3 regions of the Anaeromassilibacillus sp. SJQ-1 genome follow, and region 1 is predicted to be linked to each of the others. Evidence: riboswitches for the same ligand, from Rfam matches in the RefSeq annotation. Region 1 holds a riboswitch; each other region holds the start of a gene.
What was found. A riboswitch is a leader RNA that binds a small molecule or an ion and turns the genes downstream of it on or off. The one in region 1 is predicted to bind FMN.
Positions count from the first base shown of each region.

Region 2: another riboswitch for FMN. It lies ahead of ACGCCZ_RS12895 (ECF transporter S component); the one in region 1 lies ahead of ACGCCZ_RS03965 (ECF transporter S component).
Region 3: another riboswitch for FMN. It lies ahead of ACGCCZ_RS09740 (ECF transporter S component); the one in region 1 lies ahead of ACGCCZ_RS03965 (ECF transporter S component).

Region 1 covers NZ_JBKEIV010000010.1:182,575-189,785, reverse strand. Annotated here, with positions in the region: gene ACGCCZ_RS03990 (TnpV protein) at 99-470, shown strand; gene ACGCCZ_RS03985 (winged helix-turn-helix domain-containing protein) at 586-1,071, opposite strand; gene ACGCCZ_RS03980 (SIR2 family NAD-dependent protein deacylase) at 1,037-1,927, opposite strand; partial or broken gene ACGCCZ_RS03975 (protein-ADP-ribose hydrolase) at 1,899-2,671, opposite strand; partial or broken gene ACGCCZ_RS03970 (4Fe-4S binding protein) at 2,694-3,296, opposite strand; gene ACGCCZ_RS03965 (ECF transporter S component) at 3,307-3,873, opposite strand; FMN riboswitch at 3,998-4,117, opposite strand; gene ACGCCZ_RS03960 (pyridoxamine 5'-phosphate oxidase family protein) at 4,127-4,528, opposite strand; partial or broken gene ACGCCZ_RS03955 (winged helix-turn-helix transcriptional regulator) at 4,679-5,005, shown strand; gene ACGCCZ_RS03950 (DUF4368 domain-containing protein) at 5,497-6,522, shown strand; gene ACGCCZ_RS03945 (hypothetical protein) at 6,638-7,211, opposite strand, start outside.
Region 2 covers NZ_JBKEIV010000044.1:248,703-255,913, forward strand. Annotated here, with positions in the region: gene ACGCCZ_RS12845 (glycosyltransferase) at 1-101, shown strand, start outside; gene ACGCCZ_RS12850 (Mur ligase family protein) at 172-795, shown strand; gene ACGCCZ_RS12855 (Mur ligase family protein) at 755-1,303, shown strand; gene ACGCCZ_RS12860 (glutamate ligase domain-containing protein) at 1,242-1,634, shown strand; gene ACGCCZ_RS12865 (UDP-N-acetylmuramoyl-tripeptide--D-alanyl-D-alanine ligase) at 1,830-3,059, shown strand; gene ACGCCZ_RS12870 (hypothetical protein) at 3,362-4,039, shown strand; gene ACGCCZ_RS12875 (winged helix-turn-helix domain-containing protein) at 4,563-4,838, opposite strand; partial or broken gene ACGCCZ_RS12880 (riboflavin kinase) at 4,887-5,000, opposite strand; partial or broken gene ACGCCZ_RS12885 (riboflavin kinase) at 5,002-5,265, opposite strand; gene ACGCCZ_RS12890 (hypothetical protein) at 5,268-5,570, opposite strand; gene ACGCCZ_RS12895 (ECF transporter S component) at 5,588-5,911, opposite strand; FMN riboswitch at 6,015-6,130, opposite strand; gene ACGCCZ_RS12900 (hypothetical protein) at 6,506-6,925, shown strand.
Region 3 covers NZ_JBKEIV010000037.1:43,630-50,840, reverse strand. Annotated here, with positions in the region: gene ACGCCZ_RS09755 (SF1B family DNA helicase RecD2) at 1-1,387, opposite strand, end outside; gene ACGCCZ_RS09750 (hypothetical protein) at 1,621-1,959, opposite strand; partial or broken gene metK (methionine adenosyltransferase) at 2,028-3,213, opposite strand; SAM riboswitch class I at 3,338-3,435, opposite strand; gene ACGCCZ_RS09740 (ECF transporter S component) at 3,519-4,088, opposite strand; FMN riboswitch at 4,168-4,298, opposite strand; partial or broken gene ACGCCZ_RS09735 (CapA family protein) at 4,339-5,492, opposite strand; gene ACGCCZ_RS09730 (S-ribosylhomocysteine lyase) at 5,872-6,330, opposite strand; gene ACGCCZ_RS09725 (zinc dependent phospholipase C family protein) at 6,411-7,211, opposite strand, start outside.

The DNA.
Region 1 (7,211 bases):
GTACGGATAAGGATGTTAAGAAAGACTTTTGATAGAGTGTGAGTCAGATTGGTTTCATGGACTTGCGACAAAATCCAAATCAATGGAGGCACACAAAAATGCAAAAGCCGAATCTTAACTTATCCTACCATGAGCAGGATGGGATGTGTTATTGCCAAACATTTAAAATTCCAGCTGTGCGGAAGATGACCGTCCGCTGGGGCGATATGGGAGGATGGCGCTCGCTTATCTGCGCACAATCACCCGGATCGCTATATGGCACTAAAAAAATGAATGAATCACTCATGGAAATGATGCACCGGGTTCAAAAAGATGCCGCAGAACAAGTAGAGCGTCTGATCCCATGGATTCTGCTTGACGATCCCATGCCGGTGACAAGCGATATTCTGGAGCGCACGCGCCACTGGAACAGCTTAAAGAGCATGGTTGAAAAGATTGTATTGCAGACGGTTGTATTAACCGCAAGATGACAAAAAAATCCGGGAGAGGATTTTATTCCTCTCCCGGATTTTCTTGTTCTCCCAATGCAGCTCATGGACAATTTTTATACTTTCTCCGGCGGCACGAATTTGTATTCAACCTGAATTATCTTCTTAATGTATATTGGATGCCGTGGATCAGGCTCCAGCTTTTTTCGCAGACGGCAGATTGTGTTTCTACTGTATTGGAACCGAAATACCGTTTTGAATCCCAAGCCGAGGCATAGAGTTGATCTTTTGTAAATACTCTGCCTGAATGTTTCACAAGGCAATATAGCATGGAATATTCTCCATAGTTCAAATGAATTTCTTTTCCGGCTTTTAACACACGCCGAAATGCCGGATAAAGTTCGACATCGCCAAAGGATAGTATGGAAGAGGATACTTCTACAGTTTGGACTGATTTATCGTGCAATGCGGCCATAATCGTCTGAAAAATAGTGCCGTCCGAATCAACTGCCCGTACCACAATGATTTCTTCCATACACACACCTAACCAATCATCTGCAAGCATGTCGCCCACACAATCTCCAATGATATTCGCCCAAAAATCTTTTTTAGGTGTGAAATACCTGGCTTTTAGCGGCTGCATTGGGTTTAAGGCACAGTTCACACAAAAGTTTTCCAATATCCCCGTCAATGCAAATCGCCCGCTTCTGGATTTCTTTCGGGCAGTATGCTTCTGACAGGTTGACGCAAGCGTAAACCGCCTTGGGATTTTGATAGGTCATCCTCCAAAATGGATATTTGATAATGGCCGGTGTATTGCCGCCTACGCCCAGTTCCAGAAAGAGAATATGTTGCTCCTCGTGACGGCGCAGAAAATCCGTATAACGCTGGGCGGCGGCGTGCCAGCCCTCGTCCTCCACAAAGGTATCGTCCGCCCGCAGGTTCATGGACATAGGTGTACCACAACGGGGACAGTGCGGCACCAATTCACTGGGAATTTTCATATCCTTTTGTTCAGCCATCATTCTTCTGACAACAGCTTCGTTGTCATAGGTCTTTTGGTGGCAGGGCTTGGAACACTGCCAAAGGCCATAGTCGCCCTGGGTGTAGAACAGACGGTGTTTATCAAACCCGGCCTTCTGAAAACAGTGATCTACATTGGTGGTCAGAACAAAATACTCTTTGTCCTGCACCAGCTTCAAGAGGTCATGGTAAACCGGATTTGGGGCATCCAGATACCGGTTGATGTAGATATACCGACTCCAATATGCCCAGTGTTCTTCCAGACCGTCAAAGGGATAGAAGCCGCCGGAATACATATCATGGAAGCCGTATTTCTCAATAAAATCCCCGAAATACTGGCGGAAGCGTTCGCCGGTATAGGTGAACCCGGCGGAAGCGGAAAGCCCGGAACCGGCTCCGATCACCACTGCGTCCGCCGTGTCCAGTTCCTCTTTGAGCCGCGTAATATTATCGTAGCAGTCGGTTGTAGATTTCATAGTCGTTATCCTTGAAAACATTGAAAATCACCTCGATTTTATCAGGATTTTTCTGCTGCCATTCCCTGACTGTCCGTATGGCGAGCTGTGCGGCCAGGTCAGCCGGGAAATGAAACTCGCCAGTGGAGATACAGCAGAAGGCTACGCTATGTAGGCCTTTTTCCGCCGCCAGATCCAAACAGGTGCGGTAGCAGCTTGCCAATAGTTCCCGGTCATTTTTTGTTACGGCTCCATAGATGATCGGGCCAACGGTGTGCAGTACATAGCGGCATGGCAGGCTATACGCTTTCGTGATTTTTGCCCTGCCGGCGGGTTCTTCTTTCTTCTGCCCCGCCATGACACGGGCACATTCCAGACGAAGCTGTACCCCCGCATAGGTGTGAATGGCGTTGTCGATGCAGCCGTGACAGGGGACGAAGCAGCCCAGCAGCCGGCTATTTGCCGCATTCACAATAGCATCAGCGGCAAGGGTAGTAATATCACCCTGCCAGAGATAAAGTCCAGGTTGTACCGGCGCCAGATCGGCCAGCTTTGTAACACCCTTTTTGGCAAGACGCTCCCGCAGGTAAGCGTCTTATACATTCAGAAAATCCTCACTTGCCGGGATAGGCGGGCGTACATTCATCAGGCTGCGCAGAAGCCGCCGCTTTCCGAGAGAGTATCCGGCACATGAATCTCTGTATATTCTTTGCGTTCCGCCAGCAGATAGCGGAGCAGATAATCCGATCTTTCGTCCTGTGTCATCCGTCTTACCTCCGCTCAATCGCCCTTGTGGGCAGATCTCATAGCAGTTCCCGCAATGCAAACAGTGTTCCTGCCGGATGATGGCGGGCTTTGCCGAAATATCAATGCACTTCTGCGGGCACTTGGAATAGCACAGCTTACAGCCAATACACTTGTCTGTCACAAAGTAGCCGGTTTTCTCTGTCTGCGCACCACCGAAGGAAAAACTGGCGCGTTCAATCGGCTGTTTGGAAAGGTCAAACCATTCTCCCGTCCCTTCGTAAATTCTGAAAACCGTAAGGGCGCTGCGAGAGCGCACATCGGGATAGATTTTTTCCATGTACGGATTTTTTCGGAACAGGTCGGGCAGGCTGTCCGGCCCGGTTTCCTTTGCCTTACCCTGCACCGACACGGCCACACAGGAAAGGGTATCTTCGCCCTTCATGGCGGTAAATGCGATATTTTCATTGGATTTCAAACGGTTATAAAAATTCTTCCCCTTTGCAGTCAGGAAGTAAAGGCCGTTTTCATCGTAGTCCATGATGTCAATGGCGCAGGTGACTGGTCGTCCCTCGCTGTCCGTCGTGGCAAAAACGGTGGAGTGGATTTTCTCCACGATGTATTGCAAATAATCTTTTGTCTGCATAAGGAACCTCCTATTTCAGCCTGCCCTTTAAGGTAGGGGTAAGCCGTTTGTAAAGCGGCATGGTGACAATGCTGATCCCAATTCCTTTCAGCAAATTAAATGGGAATGCATTGAACAGTACAACATCCAATTTGGTCTTGATGAATGGGATAAACTCACCAAAAGAAGCAATCAGTTGGTCGAGCGGCATAAATACTTCAAATATGGGAAGCAGAATAAAGTAGTTGACAATGGCCGCTCCAACTCCCATAACGATGCTGGCAATCAAGCAGGCAAGCATCGCCGTTTTCTTTGTTTTGTGAAATTTATAGATAAGCCCGGCAGTTACCACAAAACTGCTTCCCATGATAAAATTCGCAAGTTCACCGATTCCACCAGTAGAGGAAGTGAGCAGCTGCAAGGCGTTTTTGACAAATTCAATCAATATGCCCGATACAGGACCGTATGCAAAAGCTCCGATCAGTGCGGGCAAATCCGACAAATCCATACGCGCAAAGGTTGGAGACAGCGGAACAGGAAATTCAAAAAAAGCGAGCACAAAGGCGATGGCAGAAAGTACGGCGGTCATTGTAAGCATACGCACATTCTGGATGGATGATTTCCTTCGGACAGTAATTGTTTTCTCCATAATTCTCCTATTGAGATATGATTTAGATTAAGAACAAGCCCCGCGAAGTCTGACACTTGCGGGGCTGTTCTTGTCATATCCTCTCTCGTCCAGACTTTTACTGTCGGTAACGGAATTGCACCGTTTCGGCTGCCCTTGCAGTTCGCAGACTGTTACTGCCGGTCAGGAATTTCACCTTGCCCCGAAGATATTTGAGTTCTGTTTACAGGTCGTATTCCTTGGGCGGGTTGCCGGAGAAGTCGGCGATTACTGCATGAACATCCTTCAGGTAGAACGCCTCAAAGATAGGATTGGTAGCCTCGCCGTACTGCCCCTTGACGATGGGGTTCTGGATGCACATAGCCTTGGCAGCCATGTTGTTCTCAAACACAGCCTTGCCGTTCAGACGAATCCACGCATAGGCCGGGCTGGAAACGGAAACTTCGATATTGGGGTTGGCCTGCATATCTTTGTAGACTTCCTTCTGGTTGTTGGTGCAGAACCACAGCTTGCCGTCCAGTTCACCGGCAAACATGAAGGGGCGGCACTTGGCCTTGCCGTCACGGCCTACAGTAGCCAGATACTGTACGGGATTTTCCTGCAAAAACTTTACGACTTCGTTCAAGATGAATACCTCCTGATTTTGAATGTAGGTTTTGGGGATTGCAATTTTTGTCTTGCAATATTATAATAAATCTGTAAGTATCTATTGTAAAGTAAGCACTTTATTGTGCTGTAGTTACTTAAAAAGAAACTATTGAAAGGAAGTGATACCATGCAGCAAACAAAGGAGTTGCCCGCCTGCCCGGTGAGAAACAACGCTTATGCTGATCGGAGACAAGTGGAAAGTCCTGATTCTGCGTGACCTCATGCCTGGAACAAAGCGGTTTGGAGAGTTAAAGAAATCCATTGGCAGCGTATCGCAGAAGGTTCTGACCGCCCAGCTTCGGGATATGGAAGAAAAGGGCCTTGTCAATCGCCAAGTATACGCAGAGGTCCCGCCACGGGTGGAGTACAGCCTGACCGACTTGGAAAAAGCCTGAAACCAATCCTGGATGCCATGTGGATCTGGGGCGAGGGCTATAAGGCGCAAAATGGTTGAGCAGAAAAAATATTTTCTGGACATATTTCATCGCCTATAGTTGGATCTTAACCAATCGATCCTGCGCTTTATCATAAGCCTTCATGTCATCACGCATAAAGGAAATTTCAGCAAGTGCTCTTGACAAATCCCTTCACCTGCGCTACTCTCTTTGTAAGACAGGGAGAAGACACAATACCCCGAACGGTACGGTTCTGTCTACATCCCAAAGCAGTTCGGCGGAAGATCAAAAACAGGAAGCCATACACGGCCGGAACAGATAGTTTCGGATCGTGTATGGCTTTTTCATTTGCCGGACGGAAGAAGGCTCCCCTTATGGCGCGGGGCAGGCCGTCAGTACCGGCCCCACAGGGGCTTACCCGAAAAGAGGAGCTTTCCGGGGTAAGGCAGGAATAGCCGCTTGAAAGCAGTGTTTTCAACGGATTTTACAGGTGTGATTTTTGAAGATTGCCCGAAAAAACGTCTTACAGCGTTTTCGGGAGAAAGGGGGCATGATCGAGCCGCAGAGAACCTACTGTTTCGCCAGAATCCTTACGCGGGAGAAGATCCTTACCCCTACCGCCTACGCATACCGCACCAAAGGGGGCCGCAACTCTGCTCTGAATCTGGACAAGCCCTACACCCGGTCCGGCAGCACGGTGGCCGGCATTCTGGAGCATGAGGAATATATCGGCAATACCATCAACTGCCGGACCTATACCCCATCCTTCAAGAACAAAAAGAGCCTTTTGAACCCGCCGGACAAGATACTCCGCTTTGGGGGAACCCATGAGCCATTGATCGACCTGGACACTTGGGAGATCGTCCAGCGGGTACGGCAGGGCAAACGGAGGCCCATCAAGATGAGACAGCAGGATATGCTCTCCGGGCTGGTTTACTGCACGGACTGCGGCTCACGGTACTACCTTTGCCGGTGCGGGAGCTGGGACGAGAGCCAGTACACCTTCGTCTGCGGCAAGTACCACTGCCATAAGGAGGACTGCACGCCCCACACCATCAAAACAGCGGCCTTGCGGCAGATCGTGCTGAGCGAGATTCGGCGGGTGTCTGCCGAGGCGAGGGAACATTGGGACGAGCTGTTCCAGCGGCTTACCAGCAGCCACCAGAGCAGAGTGAAAAAGGAGCTTGCGGCCAAGCAGCGGGAACTGGACAAGGGAGGACGGCGGCTGAAAGACCTGGAAACGCTGTTCCGCCGTTCCTTCGAGGAGCTGGTTTTGGGACATCTCTCCGACGGGCAGTTTCAAACACTGGTAAAAGGCTATAAACTGGAAAAGGCGGAGCTGGAGGCAAAGACAGAAACGCTCAAAGACGAGATTGCAAACTGGCAGGACACGCTTCAGAACGCCGACCGCTTCCGCAAGCTGGTGGACAAGTACACAGATATTGCGGAACGAACGCCGGAACTGGTGCGGGAGTTTATCCAGAGAATTGAGATACACGAGCGTTCCGGACGGTACAAGAAAAAGCACTATACCCAGCAGGTCAATATTTACTTTAATTGCATCGGCCAGGCATAACAAAACGGCCCCAGGATGCCGTAACATCCTGGGGCCGCTCTAGAACTACAATACATCCTTATCCGGGCGGATGATTTGCTTGCCGGCGCTTGTTTTATTTTGCAACAGAATCGTATTATTTTAGATTTTCTATATAATGGGTAATCCCATCTTCATCGGTAGGGGAGACATCACTATAAGTATGGAACAAAGAAAGGTTCTCCACATGGCGCAACGCCCCGCCCGCTTCAATCTGGTAAAGTGGACTCATGGTTTCCATGGAAAGATAATCCCCATTGCAATACGTCTCATAAGAACTGCCGTAATCCGGATAAGCAGCGTCGGACTGCACAAAGCGTTTGATGAGGGTATACGTGCGATCTACATAGGCGGCCCATCCGAGCGCATTATTGGTGCCAAGTTTAAGAGGCTTTTCGTTCGACGAATCGTGCTGAATCGTAATATACCGGTTTCCAATGTAAAGACGTTTATCCCGCGGATCGGTGTAGGGCCAAAACGTTAAAACACGGTTCGGCGGGAGTTCATCCTCCTCATTAACGCGGTTTTGTGGAATAATTTCCAAACCGCCCCCACGAACCATCGTGATGGGCCAAAGGGAGAGCATCTGTCGATCCTTAGAAAAATTCTTGACACTGTGTACCAGCATCACATCAGAGGAGTTTTCCCCCATAACGATTTCCAAACGGGTT
Region 2 (7,211 bases), on a different contig from region 1:
ATTCCGCGTTGCGAAAAGAATTCCACAATGCCCTTGCAGCGGAGGACTTCACGAATGAAAATGAAATAGAAAAGGTATATTCCTTATTGAGTATAGAATAAACATAACTGTTTTGAATCGAAGCAATTTTGTGCAGAAAGGAGCGCCTGGTTGGCGCATCGGAGAAACGATATGCTGTTAAAAGATTTGCTGGAAGGACTGGAGTATCAAGCGACCGGGAGTACTGAAAAGGAAATCGCGGATTTGGTCTATGATTCACGCAAGGTCAAGCCCGGCTGTGCGTTTGTCTGTTTGTGTGGAGCCAACGTAGATGGACACCTTTATGCCAAACAGGCTGTAGAAGCGGGCGCAGTGGCGGTCATCGCCCAGCATGCGGTCGAGGTTGAGGGAGTGACCGTCGTGTTGGTAGCGGATACCCGTTATGCACTTGCTGTCCTCTCAGCAGCGTATTTTGGACATCCCGCCAAGGATTTACGTGTGGTAGGCCTTACAGGCACCAAAGGGAAAACCACGACTTCTTACATGATTCGCTCTATTTTGGAGGATGCAGGGATTAAAACGGGCTTGATCGGTACAATCGGCACGGTAATTGGTGAGAAGATCATCAAAACAGAAAATACAACTCCGGAATCGTATGAGGTACAGCGATCACTGCGGGAAATGGCAGACGAGGGCTGCCAGGCGGCGGTGATCGAGGCTTGCCTCCATTGGGTTGCGCGACCATCGTGTTTCAGGTTTTACATTTGCGATTGGATTGTTTACCAATCTTTCTCCGGATCATATCGGAGGAAATGAGCACAAATCGTTGGAAGAGTATCGTGCATGCAAGGCTCTCCTGTTTCGGCAGTGCGAATTGGGAATTGTAAACATGGACGATGAAAATTGGCAGGCAATCACGGAGGGACATACCTGCCAGTTAGAGACCTATGGGTTCCATGAAGAAGCACAATTGCGCGCAAAAGAGGAACGTCTGCTCTCCCGACCGGGGTATCTGGGCGTGCATTTTGAATTGGAGGGGCCTTATTCGTTTGGCGTAGACGTTGATATTCCCGGACATTTTAGTGTCTACAATGCCTTGGCGGCCATTGCGGTTTGCCGCCACTTTGGCGTGACCGAGGAAAATATCCGGCGCGGTTTGAATGCAGTGAGGGTCAAGGGACGTGTGGAGCCGGTAAAAGTGCCGGGGAACTATACGCTGTTGATCGACTATGCGCACAATGCAGTCAGGCATGGAGAATATTTTGGAGACGCTGCGAGAATACCACCCGAACCGTTTAATTTGCCTGTTTGGCGCTGGTGGTAACCGGGCGCGTTCCCGGCGCTATGAGATGGGGGAGGTCAGTGGAAGGTTGGCGGATCTTTCCGTTGTGACGGCCGACAATTCCCGCTTTGAAGATGTGATGGATATTATCGCAGACATCGAGGTGGGATTGCATCGAACAAACGGTAAATATATTGTCATCCCAGATCGGAAGCAGGCCATTCAATATCGTATGGATCATGCGCAGGAAGGAGATATCATTGTCCTGGCTGGCAAAGGGCATGAGGATTACCAGGAGATCAAGGGCGTGAAGTACCATCTAGACGAACGCGAGGTTGTCGCGGATATTTTAAAAGAAGAGGGGTTAGCTTAAAAGCCAACAGTCTCTCAAATATGGAACAGAAAAGGAGGCAGAGAAATATGAAGATGACAGTAGGGGAGATTCGAAGGGCCTGTGGAGGAAAGCTCCTGTGCGGAGACCCAGAGGCAGTGGTCACTTCTGTGAGTACAGACAGCCGGAAAATCGAGCCGGGTGCACTATTCGTTCCCATCAAGGGGGAACGGACAGATGTCGCATGCGTACATCACTGCTACCTTTGCTGCAGGCGCAGTGGCAACGTTGACAGAAGAACATACGGAGATGAAGGATTCCAATGCGTGGATTCGTGTGCCGAGCACCCTTTCCGCTTTGCAGTTGATTGCTACAGCACATCGCGCGCGATTTTCGATTCCCGTGGTGGGGGTGACAGGAAGCGTCGGTAAGACAACAACCAAGGAAATGATCGCGTTAGCACTTTCCGCGGAGAAGAATGTCATGCGGACCGAGGGGAATCACAACAGTCAAGTAGGATTGCCATTGACGATTTTCCGACTTGGACCCGAACACGAAGCAGCCGTGGTGGAAATGGGAATGAGCGACTTTGGCGAGATGAGCCGTTTGGCGGAAATTGCCGCACCCGATTATGCGGTTATCACCAACATCGGAATCTCTCATATTCAACAGCTGAAAACACAACAGAATATTTTGGGAGAAAAGCTGCATATCATCGATCGTTTTCGGGAGGACTCCATCCTATTTTTGAATGGCGATGATCCATTGTTGGCAAATCTCCGCGGAAAGCTTCGGGTAAGAACACAATATTTTGGTATGCAGCCGTGGTGCGATTATCGGGCCGAGAAAATCGCATTTCATCCGAACGGAATTCATTTTGTTTTCCGCGCAAAAGGAGTTGAGCAGGAGGTAGAACTCCCTGTTCTGGGACTTCACAATGTAACAAATGCATTAGCCAGCCTCGCGGTTTCCCATTCACTTGGAGTTGATCTTGGGAAAGCTGCAAAGGCACTCCAGGAATACCAGCCTTTGGCTATGAGGCAACAATTGCACCGCCATAATGGGATTACTGTGGTCGATGATTCCTACAATGCCAGCCCGGATGCAATTAAAAGCAGCTTGGATATGTTGGAATCCCTTCGAGAGCAGGATGGACGCTGTTTAGCGGTTTTGGCGGATATGCTGGAACTGGGGGAGTTGGAACACCGTGCGCATTTCGAAGTGGGCGCATACGCTGCCAAAACCGGTTTGGATGTCCTTGTGACCGTTGGAGAGCGTGCAGCGGCGATCGCAGAGGGAGCGCGTTCCGTCAGGCCGGAGATTCCTTGCCATGTGTGTCATGCCAATGAGGAGGCCGCTGAGGTGCTAAAGAGCATTCTCCGCAGGGGGGATATTGTGTTGGTAAAGGGGTCCCGCGGCATGCATACGGATGAAATTGTCAAAAAAATTCTCGGGCACATCGGTTAAGTCCTTTTGCGAGAGGGAACATAAAAATTACAAACTTGTTATAATTTTAAAAAACCGTGCGCAAACAGCTGGGGTTTTTCTCTGTTTGCGCACGGTTTTTGTGCGATTATTTTGATTTTATAAGCTTCACTGGTTACAATTTGTAATTTTTTTCGTAAAAAGGGTTGCTATGTAATGCTATGTGTGCTATACTGTAACCAATTTGTTACAGATTGTAATTTGTATGTAAAGATTGTTACATATTTGAATAAAAAGGACAAGCTGTTTCCACGGGAGACAGTAAAAAATTGGAGGGGTTTCCATTGAATCGGAAATTTTTGCTTTTCTTTACCCTGCTGTTTGCAGCTTTGACCATTACAGTGTCTTTTGGTCATAGCGTTGCAGCAAAAGCTGCGGAGGAAAAGACCGGTGTAGGGTTGGCAGATCATGTGCTGCTGGCGTACAAGAATGGTTGGAAGTACCGCAGTGGCTGCTACGGACAGTTTGTGGGGAATAAACGAGCAAGTGATTGTTCCGGTTTGATCAAATCCTATCTTTGGTGGCAGGGAGAGGGAAAGAATCCGAATCCAGGTTCCATGTCAGTCGCAGGAAGCTCCGGTGCTATGTTGCAGAGTGCAGAAGTTTCTGGAAACATTGACTATAACGACCCATCGTCCCTTCCACGAATTCATGGTTTGATTCTCTATCAGCCAGGCCATGTGGGCGTTTATGTTGGCAACAACATGGCGATTGACAATCGGAGTTCTGGCGAGGATATGAAGTACGAAGAAGTATTTGGACGAAAGAATATCAAATGGACGAAATGGTTTAAATTGCCCCAGATTACATATCCGACGACTGGTTGGGCTACATATGACGGGGACAAGTACTATTACGAAGACGGTCAGTATGTTATCAATACCATTCGAATTATTGATGGCATTTCCTATACATTTGGCGCGGATGGTAAGATTGTGGAACAAAAGCCATATACTGCTTGAATGTAAAAGGACATCATTCCCCTGCAAGGAGAGCTTTTCTCTTTGCAGGGGATTCTATTTGTATAACGGGGTAAGAGGAAGTAGTTAATAACCATTTTACTAGAATTGTTTTTGGTGGTTCGGTTTTATTCTGTGAAAAACCTGCCGAAATCTGGTAGAAATTTTGTTCTCTTATGCATTGGGAATCGTCAAACGATTGAATGGGAATCGGGCCCTATCGGTTGCAGCAGGGAAAAGATTCCTAGTTTTTTGATTCTTTAGAAGTGTTTGAAGCAAAGAAAGACGATAAAAGAACAGTATTTTTGCCTACCAATGTCGAATCGTACACATAAAGAAAAGATCCAATGTTGAAAAGAAACGATGCCGTGCAATGAAAAGAAAAGCACAGCACCGTTGCATAAAATCTAAGCCGATACGATTCCCAAATTTTAATACCTATAAAATTAGAATTCGCAAGGCTTGGCGCGTTTAAGGACAAGGAACATGTTTGCTCATGTGAAATACATGGTGTGGGATAATCTTTTTAGGATTCGTGGTATCGGTATCCAAATCCGACAACTGTTTTTATAAAGTCGTGCCCTTTTGCATATGGTTGGAGGCGTTTCCTAATTTGAAACACCGTGTTTTCTACAGCATGGCAGCGATAATTGCCCGGTTCATGCCAAACAGATTCATAAATCTGGGCTTTTGTAAATGCGGCTTTCGGATGGGAATACAGGAGATATAAGACATCGAATTCCTTTACAGATAAATAAATGCTCTGGTTGTCGATGATTACATCATGAGTTTTGGCGTCCATAGTAAACGAAATAGCGTCTTGCTGAATTTCCCAGAAACTCTGTGCGAAAAGACAATCCTGTTTGATTTGTTCAGATAACCTTGAAAAATCATCGAACTTTTGTATTCTGCGAAGTCGCTGGTATAATTGAACATCTATCTTTTGGCCGTATAGAATCCCCATCGAAATTTAAGATGTGTGTTTCGATGGAAATATCCGTTTGGTTGTCCACCGTGGGGCGTTTCCCAATATGAGTAATCCCGTAGTATCGTTTGGCGTTCCATAGAATTTGTGCTATATATACCCCGGATTCTGGCAAGTCACATCTATTTTCCAGTTTTAAATTTGCAGTAGGGGCTCCTATCCATTTCCCAATTCCTCGTCCATGAATGACCGTGCCTGATATGGTACAAATAGGTTTAGGTTCCTTTTTTCGTTGTTCTTCCATCCTTATATCACCCCGTTCATGGATAGGATAAACAGAATACAAGTGATGATGACCACAACAGCCAACAGGATTAGGCCGGTAGGTTTGCCCTGACTTTGCTTTTCCGACATGGAGATATACCCACCTTTTCGCAAGGCAGTGATGACCGGCTTATACAGTAAAAATGTAATTCCAGCATTGAGTCCGGATTTTAACAAATTGAAAGGGAGAAACGCCGGAATTAATAATTCGACGACGGCTTCCCTAGGGTACCCCATATAAAGAGGAGTGACCAGATAATTCCAAACCATCATCACTGTAACCATGGTTACACATCCCGCTGCTAACCCAAGGACCGCACCGGAAACGTATGCTTTTTCTTATAGATTGCCGCGGCAGTACAAGCAAAAGCGCATGAAGATAAAACATTCATGACACACCCCAGGAGGCCTGTGTCGCTGACTGTAATCATCTCCATAAGAGAAACAATTATGGTAACGATACAAGAGGTCAATGGTCCCCAAATTAAGCCTCCCAGTGCGATGATGGCGTCTTTAGGATCATACTTGAGAAACAATACGACTGGTACACGCCCAACGGCCATGGCCACGTAGGAAATCGCGCATAGCATTGCAATTGTTGTAATTCTTTTTGTTTTGCTTTCCATCTGTTGTTCCCTCCGCAAAAAAATTAGCACCGAAAAGAGATGCCTTTCAGGTGCTAATAAGCGCAGCAAACCGCAAAACGTCACAACGTGTTGCTACAGCTGATGGAATCTTCTTTCATCCAGACTATACTGTTGGTTTTGGAATCACACCAAATCATGCGTTTTACGCTCGCGGACTTTACCGCCAATCGGGAATTTCACCCTGCCCCGAAGACATTTTCGATTCAGTTGTCTAGATTAGCATACTACGAAACACCTTGTTTGACAATGACCAAAGTGAATTTCGGAAACATTTCGGAAATCTGAAGCTTTTGTAATTGTAGATTGTCAACAGATCGGTCCCATATTTGTTGTAGACAAAAAGGGATGCAGTTTTGTTTTATAGACATACGAAATATTTTGTTTTGAATTTCATGGAGAAACTGACGGTCTGAGAGCTGCATCGGCAAGCCACTCTGTATAGTCTTTTTGAAAACAGTACATCTGTATTATAAAAATTTCAATAAAATTTGAAAAAAAGTGAAAGTTATTGTCCACTTTGGGGTTTTCCTGTCGTTGTTAATAGATGTATCAATATTAAAGGAGGAATTCCCCATGTTTAAGAAATTCGCAGCTGTCCTTTGTGCATTTTGTATGATGTTTGGCGTAGGCGCCAACGCAATGGCCGCAACAGAAGTTCCGGCAAATCAGGTTAGTGCGATTGAGATTCAGCCGCGCTATACTTATGCGGACCGTGTAGAGGCATTTTTGTCCATCAGCGGCAAAACCGCCTATGTAGATGCAGAAGCACAGGGAAAATCCAATGTGTCCAAGATTAAGCTGACAGTTACTCTTCAGAAGAAGAGCGGCAGCAGCTGGTCCACTGTAAAGACTTGGACCGACACCGAATCCAGCGATTATATCTATATCTCGGAGGAAAAATCGGTTTCTTCGGGAACCTATCGCGTGAAGGTAACTGCAGTCTTCAACGGATCTGAGACGGTGACTACTTATAGCGAGACAGAGACGGTTTAATAACGCGTTCTTTTGTCGCTACAGTTTGGACCCAATCATCCAATTACAATTTCCGCGCAATTGATGGATGGATTTTGTCTTTCTGGCCGCTGTTCGGTAAGAATTGGCGGCCGGAAAGCGGGTTTTACTTTTCGACGGAAGCAATTCCGTATCATTTGCCTACATGAGTTTTTTACCAATACAACCAACGATGGGACCGTCCTTCCCCGGACGGTCCTTGGTTGTCTCTAGAGGGTCAAAAAAGTGCCGCTGCAACTTTAAAAGTTGCAGCGGCACGAATCATTTT
Region 3 (7,211 bases), on a different contig from region 1:
GGCTCTGCATGGACTGTCGGAAAATCTCGTTTAGACGCACGACGGGAAGCATCTCCGATGCAATCAGATCCCCCAACACATTTCCCGGCCCCACACTGGGAAGCTGGTCACTATCTCCCACCAGAATCAGGCGGCAGCCGAGTGGCAATGCGCGCAATACCGCTTCAAAAATCGTGACATCCACCATGGATAGCTCATCGATCACCAAAGCGTCACAATCCAGATTATTCTTCTCGTTTTTGGCAAACGTGGGCTGGTCATTTTCGTCCCATTCTACCTGCAACAAACGGTGGATGGTCTTGGCTTCTTTCCCGGTCAAGTCCGACATTCGCTTGGCAGCACGGCCTGTTGGCGCGGCTAGGAGTACCTTTTCTCCCTTACGTTCCAAAATCTGAATAATCGCGTTGAGGGTTGTCGTCTTGCCAGTACCAGGGCCGCCGGTCAGAATGAGCATTCCTTGGGATAGCGCTTTGCGAATGGCTTGCTTTTGCATCTCTGCATAACGGATGGAAAGTTCCTGTTCCAATACAGCAATATAATGATCGATTCCCACAATGGATTGTGCAGGGTACCGTAAAAGCATCCCGATACGTGCTGCCGCATAGACTTCAGAGCGGTGTAGCTTGGGGGTGAAAAGGAATTCTCTTCCGTTAAACCGTTGTGCAACGACAGAGCCATCCTGCTTCAGTTGTTCTAACGCCTCCTGCGTGAGCGATACCTCCACGCCGAGCATCCCGGCTGCAGCGGCAAGGAGCTTTTCCGCAGGCAGGCAGGTGTGCCCATTTCCGATATTGTGTTTTAAGACATAGACCACCCCTGCACGCAAGCGGCAAATGTCATCCTGTGGCCGCTCTAAAGAAGCGGCAATATCGTCCACACGGCTAAATCCGATATTCAATCCCTCCCCACACAGGCAATAGGGATTTTCCTGCACACATTCGACCGCTTGGGGACCGAATTGTTTCCAAATACGAACAGCCTCCTCCGGCGAAATCCCATACTGGCTAAGGCTGAGCATCATCTCTCGGATACCATGTACACGCTGGAACTCCTCTCCGATCTTGCGCGCTTTCTCCCGTGTAATCCCCTTGATCGCGCTCAAGCGCTCCGGCTCCTGTTCCAAAATTTGCAGCGTATGATCCCCAAAGGTGTCAACAATCCGAGCGGCTGTCGCCGCTCCTATCCCTTTGATCGCGCCAGAAGATAAATACTTCAACATCGCCACTGCAGTGGCTGGCTTGGAACGCTCAAAGGCTTCCACTTTAAACTGCGTTCCAAAACTTGGGTGGCTGCTCCAATTGCCTATCACCCGAAGCTCTTCGCCAGCGCTCACCCAAGGGATCGTCCCTACCACGGTGACCAGCTCCTGCCCATTGTTGAGTTCCAAGACCGTATATCCATTTTTTTCGTTCCGAAGACAACCCGCTCCACAGAGCCGGTCATCTCCAGAAGAGTTTCTTCGTACATTTCGGTTCCTCCCGCATGTCGGGTTTTGTCGATTCTTAATAGATACCTGCTTCCCCTGCGATCGACTTCCCGCCGGGCTCCTGGACGGGTTTTCCCATCCCGGCCCCGGGAAGCTACGCTTTTAGTATAGACGATTTTGTATGTATTTGCAAACTATTGTTCCAGGATTTCTGCCAGTTCCTCCGGTTTACAGATGTGAACATCCAAATTTTCACTGCTGATGATCCGGCAAACTTTTCGCGTCTCTTCATCCATCCCACGATCGACACACAGCACCCATTTTTCTTGCGTACTGTCCAGCCAACGCAGATGCTCCAATGCATTTTTCAGTGCAAGTTCTGCCTCTTCATCGTGGCCACTGAAGGAAATCACCCAGTACAGCGTTCCACGGTTGCGGGTTCGCAGAAAACGGAAGGACAACAGACGGAAGATTTCGGTCAATCCTACAATCGCCAGCAGGATCAGGATGGTCTTTAGAAACATGCCCCACATAAAAATCACCTCATCACAGTTTATGTGATAAGGTGATTTCCGCTCATATTTTTTCTAAAATCGTACCATTAAGCGCGCAGTACCGCCTTGAGCGCTTCCACCTGATCCCGCTGCTCCCATGGCAAATTCAGTTCCTCTCGTCCCATATGACCATAATTGGAAATCTGACGATAGATCGGACGGCAGAGGTCAAAATTCTGAATGATGGCGGCTGGCCGCAGGTCAAATACCTTGCGCACCGCATTTTCCAACTCTTCACTGGTATACGCAGACGTCCCAAAGGTATCCACTGCGATGGAAACAGGCCGCGCTACACCGATCGCATAAGCAAGCTGGACTTCGCATTTCTTCGCCAAACCTGCAGCAACGATGTTTTTCGCAACGTAGCGAGCAGCATAAGCGCCAGAACGATCCACTTTGGTCGGGTCTTTGCCGGAAAACGCACCGCCGCCATGGCGTCCATACCCGCCATAGGAATCCACGATGATCTTTCGCCCTGTCAAGCCGGTATCTCCCGCAGGGCCTCCTACGACAAAACGCCCCGTCGGATTGACATAAAACTTTGTACGCTCATCCAGCCACCTTTCCGGGATCGCAGCCTTAATGACGTGTTCCACTACATCAGCGCGAATCTGTTCCAAAGTAACATCCGGACTATGCTGGGTGGAAACTACGACGGTATCCACACGCACCGGAACGCCATCCTGATATTCCACAGTAACTTGTGATTTTCCGTCAGGACGCAGGTAAGCGAGCTTACGGCTTTTACGCACTTCGCTCAATTTTTTAGAAACCTTATGCGCCAAGGAAATCGCCAAAGGCATTAGCTCGGGGGTCTCGTCGCAGGCAAATCCGAACATCATTCCCTGATCTCCGGCGCCAATGCTATCCAAGGCGTCGGTTGCACCGTTTTGCGCTTCGTAGGACTTATTTACGCCCATTGCAATGTCGGGCGACTGCATATCAATCGATGTAACTGACACCACAGGTGTTCCCATCAAATCCATATTTATTGTTGCTGTAGCCGACATCGATGGCCACATTCCGGGCGATGGATGCTATGTCCACATAGCACTCCGTAGAGATTTCTCCCATGATATGCAGCATCCCGGTGGTCGCTGTCACCTCGCAAGCTACATGTGCATGGGGGTCCTGCTCCAAAATTGCATCCAATACAGCGTCAGAAATCTGGTCGCAGAGCTTATCGGGATGTCCCTCTGTCACCGATTCGGATGTAAAAAAGTATTTTGCCATGTCTTATAAATCCTCCTGTTTGAAAATTACCATTCTTGTCCATATCCTTGGAAGCAACCGCCTCCTACTTCAAGATTTCAGGTCATAGAAAAACCGCTCGGAAAACCGAGCGGTCTATAAAGCAACCTCATCTTTCGGCTTACCCGCAGGAATTAGCACCTTGCTGCATAGCAGGTTGCCGGACATCACAGGGCCTGTTCCCTCCGTCACTCTTGATAAGGACATATTCTGTTAACAGATATATTATAGCACGAGTTGCTTTCCCTGTAAAGGGACAAAATAAGAAAAATTCTTACAAATTTCTGTTAGGGCTGCCCAACGAGTTCCTTATGACGGCGAATAAAAGGTTGTAGCGCTTTAAAGACTACCGCAGTAATCACACAGTTGGCAGACGCCTTAATGAGATTAAAGGGTATGATGACCGGAAGGATCATATCCACAACCGCCTGCATGGGAACCCCCTGAAAATAACTGGTGAGTACAAGATTCAACGGAATCATCAGAGCGGTCATGGCCAACGTTCCAAGGACCATTCCGACGACCGTTTCACGGAATTTGTTGTGCCAACGGCTGAATTGTCCCACCAGGACCACCAGAGCGCCGGAGGCGACAACATGCATCACAAGGCCAATCCATCCGTCGCCTCCCAATAGAAACGCTTGAATCAGAGAAACAACCACCAGGATCACCAAACCGGGAAGGGTGCCAAATAGCAAAGTCCCCAGCAAAATCGGCACGTCCGCCATATCGTATTTCATAAACGGAGCAGCAGGAATAATCGGAAACTGTGTGACGGTCACAAGAACGATTGCAATTGCAGCGAGCATTCCCATCTGCGCCATGCGGACTACGTTGTCTTTGGTGTTTGTTTTCATAGAAACCTCTCCTTTTTGTCCGGCTGTCTACGAAAAAAGCCCCGCGGCAAATGCCACGGGGCCCCAATACGCATGATGCGCGGTTCTTCTTCCATCCGGACTATACCGTCGGCTTTGGGATCACACCAAAATCAGCTTTCGCTCGCGGGCTTGTCGGCTAAACGCCGCATTACCGCCGGTGGGGAATTGCACCCCGCCCCGAAGACAGCTCTTAAATTTGTTAATAGTATAACACTCTCCCCAACGCCTGTCAATCCACAGAAACATATTTTTCCGGAATGTTCTGCGCGACCATCTGCTCTATGTACGAGAGGCTAAAAATGGAATCATATTGCCGAACCCCGTGTTGTTCTGCCAACGCAGCGGAATACTGCGAAAGGGGATAAATCGTTATATCCCGGAAATTCGCCCCATAATGGGTAACTATGGGGACAAAATCGACATCGGATACCGCCGTTTCTCCACTTTCCAGATTCTTTTCCACGGTTACTTTGAGCATCCCACCCACCATGCTCAAGGCGCGGTCCTGCGCGGACACAAAATTTCCCAGGGCATAAGCCACTGGACATTGCGCTCCGTCCGACGCACGTTTCAGCATCACGACGGGTTGTAACGTATGGGCGTGGTTGCCGATCACCAAATCGGCCCCCCAGTCCACCAGGTTTTGCGCGAGTTCCTCCTGTTTCTTCGTTGGAACATGTGTATACCTTCTCCCCAATGTGCAGACACCACTACAATGTCCGCCATAGAATCCGCCTTTTGCACAAGATGCTCCAGTTCTTCCGTCTCGCTGGTCAAAAGGACATGGTAAGGGGAGTCCTTTGGTAGATATAGGCCATTTGTCATCTCTGTTACGCCGATATGCGCAGTTGTAATCCCATTGCGCTCTACAATCCGGATGTTTTCCAAATCTTTATCGCTTCGGTATGCGCCGACCACTGCCACTTTCTTGGTGTCCCAATAATCCAGCGTAGCGCGCAGACCCTCTTCTCCTTGATCCAAGATATGATTATTCGCATGATTGACGACATCGAAGCCAACCCGTACCAATTCATCCCCCAACTGCGTCGGCGAATTGAAGCGAGGATACCCGGAGAGCGGCCGAACAGCTCCCGCTAAAGGTGTTTCCTGATTGATAATGGCGATGTCTGCCTGCTCGATATACGGTGCTACCCGCGCATATACTGGGGAAAAATCGTATCCGGTTCCACCTGTGCGACGGCTAGCTTGCTTATAAATGCCATCGTGAATTAGGTTGTCACCCACTCCCAGGATGGTGATGGAGGCTATCTCTGGCTCTGACGAGGGTGCACTGTCCGAGGGCTTGTCCAAGGAAGGCGAGGGCTGTGCCCCCCACTCCGGCACGGATGGTTTCTCTTTCGCTTCCCCTTGCGAGGAACCCATCTGCGGAACCGGTTCCATATGTTCCATCCGTCCTGCCGCAGGCATGAGAAGTAACATCGCGGTGCACAACATCACAGCGAAACCAGCGGTCGATATGCGCAGGATGACTGTCTCTAAACGCACAGGTTTTACGCGAGGCCTTTTTTGGTAATGTCTTGCCTTCCTCATATCCGTTCCTCCATCCACATAACTCTTCCACTTCTATTGTAAAGCAGGGCTCCTTTTGCCCCATAGGTCTTTATACAAAGATTATACAACAAAAAGCCGTATGGAGCTATGAAAACCGTAGGACGGATTCTGACAGAAAAGGCCGCTGTAGAACAATAACCACAGCGGCTTTAGCAATCCTTCCATATATTCCGGCAAAGTCCCAAAAAGATTACTCCGGATAAACCAGCTTTCGCTCATCCCAGCCTTCTATGATGGTCAAGAATTCTTGTGCTTCCTTCTTCGCACCTTCCAGATCATGTTCCAAATAGTTCCCACATTCCTTGGCAGTCGCTCCTGGAACCTCTCCATCATATTGGGCAATCTGCTGGAAAATCGAACGAACCAGGCGTACCGCGTCCGCCTCTTCCATGTCGCGGAGCAAAAAATAGCATCCGGTCCGGCAGCCCATTGGCCCAAAATAGATGACATGATCTTTCCATTCTGAATTGCGGGCAAAGGTTGCAAACAGATGCTCCAATGTGTGTAGCGCTCCGTTCTCGATATAGGGCGGTGTGTTTGGCCGGCGCATCCGGATGTCATATGTCTTGACATCGCCGTCGATACGGGAAAGATAGATCCCTGGAACCAACCGATCGTGGTCGATACAGAAACTTGCAATTCTGTCCATTTCATTTCCTCCATAACTCTGCAAAATAATAACACAAATTCTTTTTATCCATCCTCAAAGGAACGATTTACAAACATATCCTATAGCGTTTCCCCAGAAAAAAAGCTCTTAATTTGCTCCAAAGCTTCTACAATGGAACGTTCATAAACATCCAAAAAACTCTCGTTGTTCTCTCTTCCATCCTCTGGTGAACGCCATGTCTGTAATAGAGTGTTCGCATAATCGAAGTCATCCCCCTCTCCCACGCCACGAATATGACAGGATAGAGTATGCTTTCCGCCGTGCTTCTTCTCCCACCGTTCCACCAACGGCTTTTTCAAGCTGGTGTGGTCATTGAGCCACCCCATAGCAGTCCGGGCATCCTTCACCGCCTGTTCTACCAATGGCAGCGCATGCGAGACCCCAAACCGTACATGTAATAAAAACGCATAGAGAGAAACGATCTCTGCTTGTACCTTTTGATTTTTGGGAAGGGTCTTTTTTAAGGAGAACTCAATCGGAAGAGCCCCCGCTTCATAGCGCAGAAGGACAACATCCAACGCCGACTCCATCTCATGATGGGCAATTTGTGCATCCTGATCGGGCTGTATCTTTAAAAGCTCTCGCGCCTGTGCCTCTATAAACGGATGGCAAATTCGATCTGCCGCGTAATGGCAGAGGAATCCTGCAATACAGCTCCACACACATTCCGACGGATGCGCTTCACCGTATTCATGCAGGATAGAAACTGTCCGCGAAACCGACTCTTGATGCAACCGTTCGCCAAAGGAAGAGAGGCTTTCCCCTTTCTGCCAAGGAAGCGCCCGATGGTAAAAAAGAGAATCCGGTCCCTGAGCCCCCCATAAAAATGCGTCGCGTTCCACCTCCGTATGGTTCGGTTT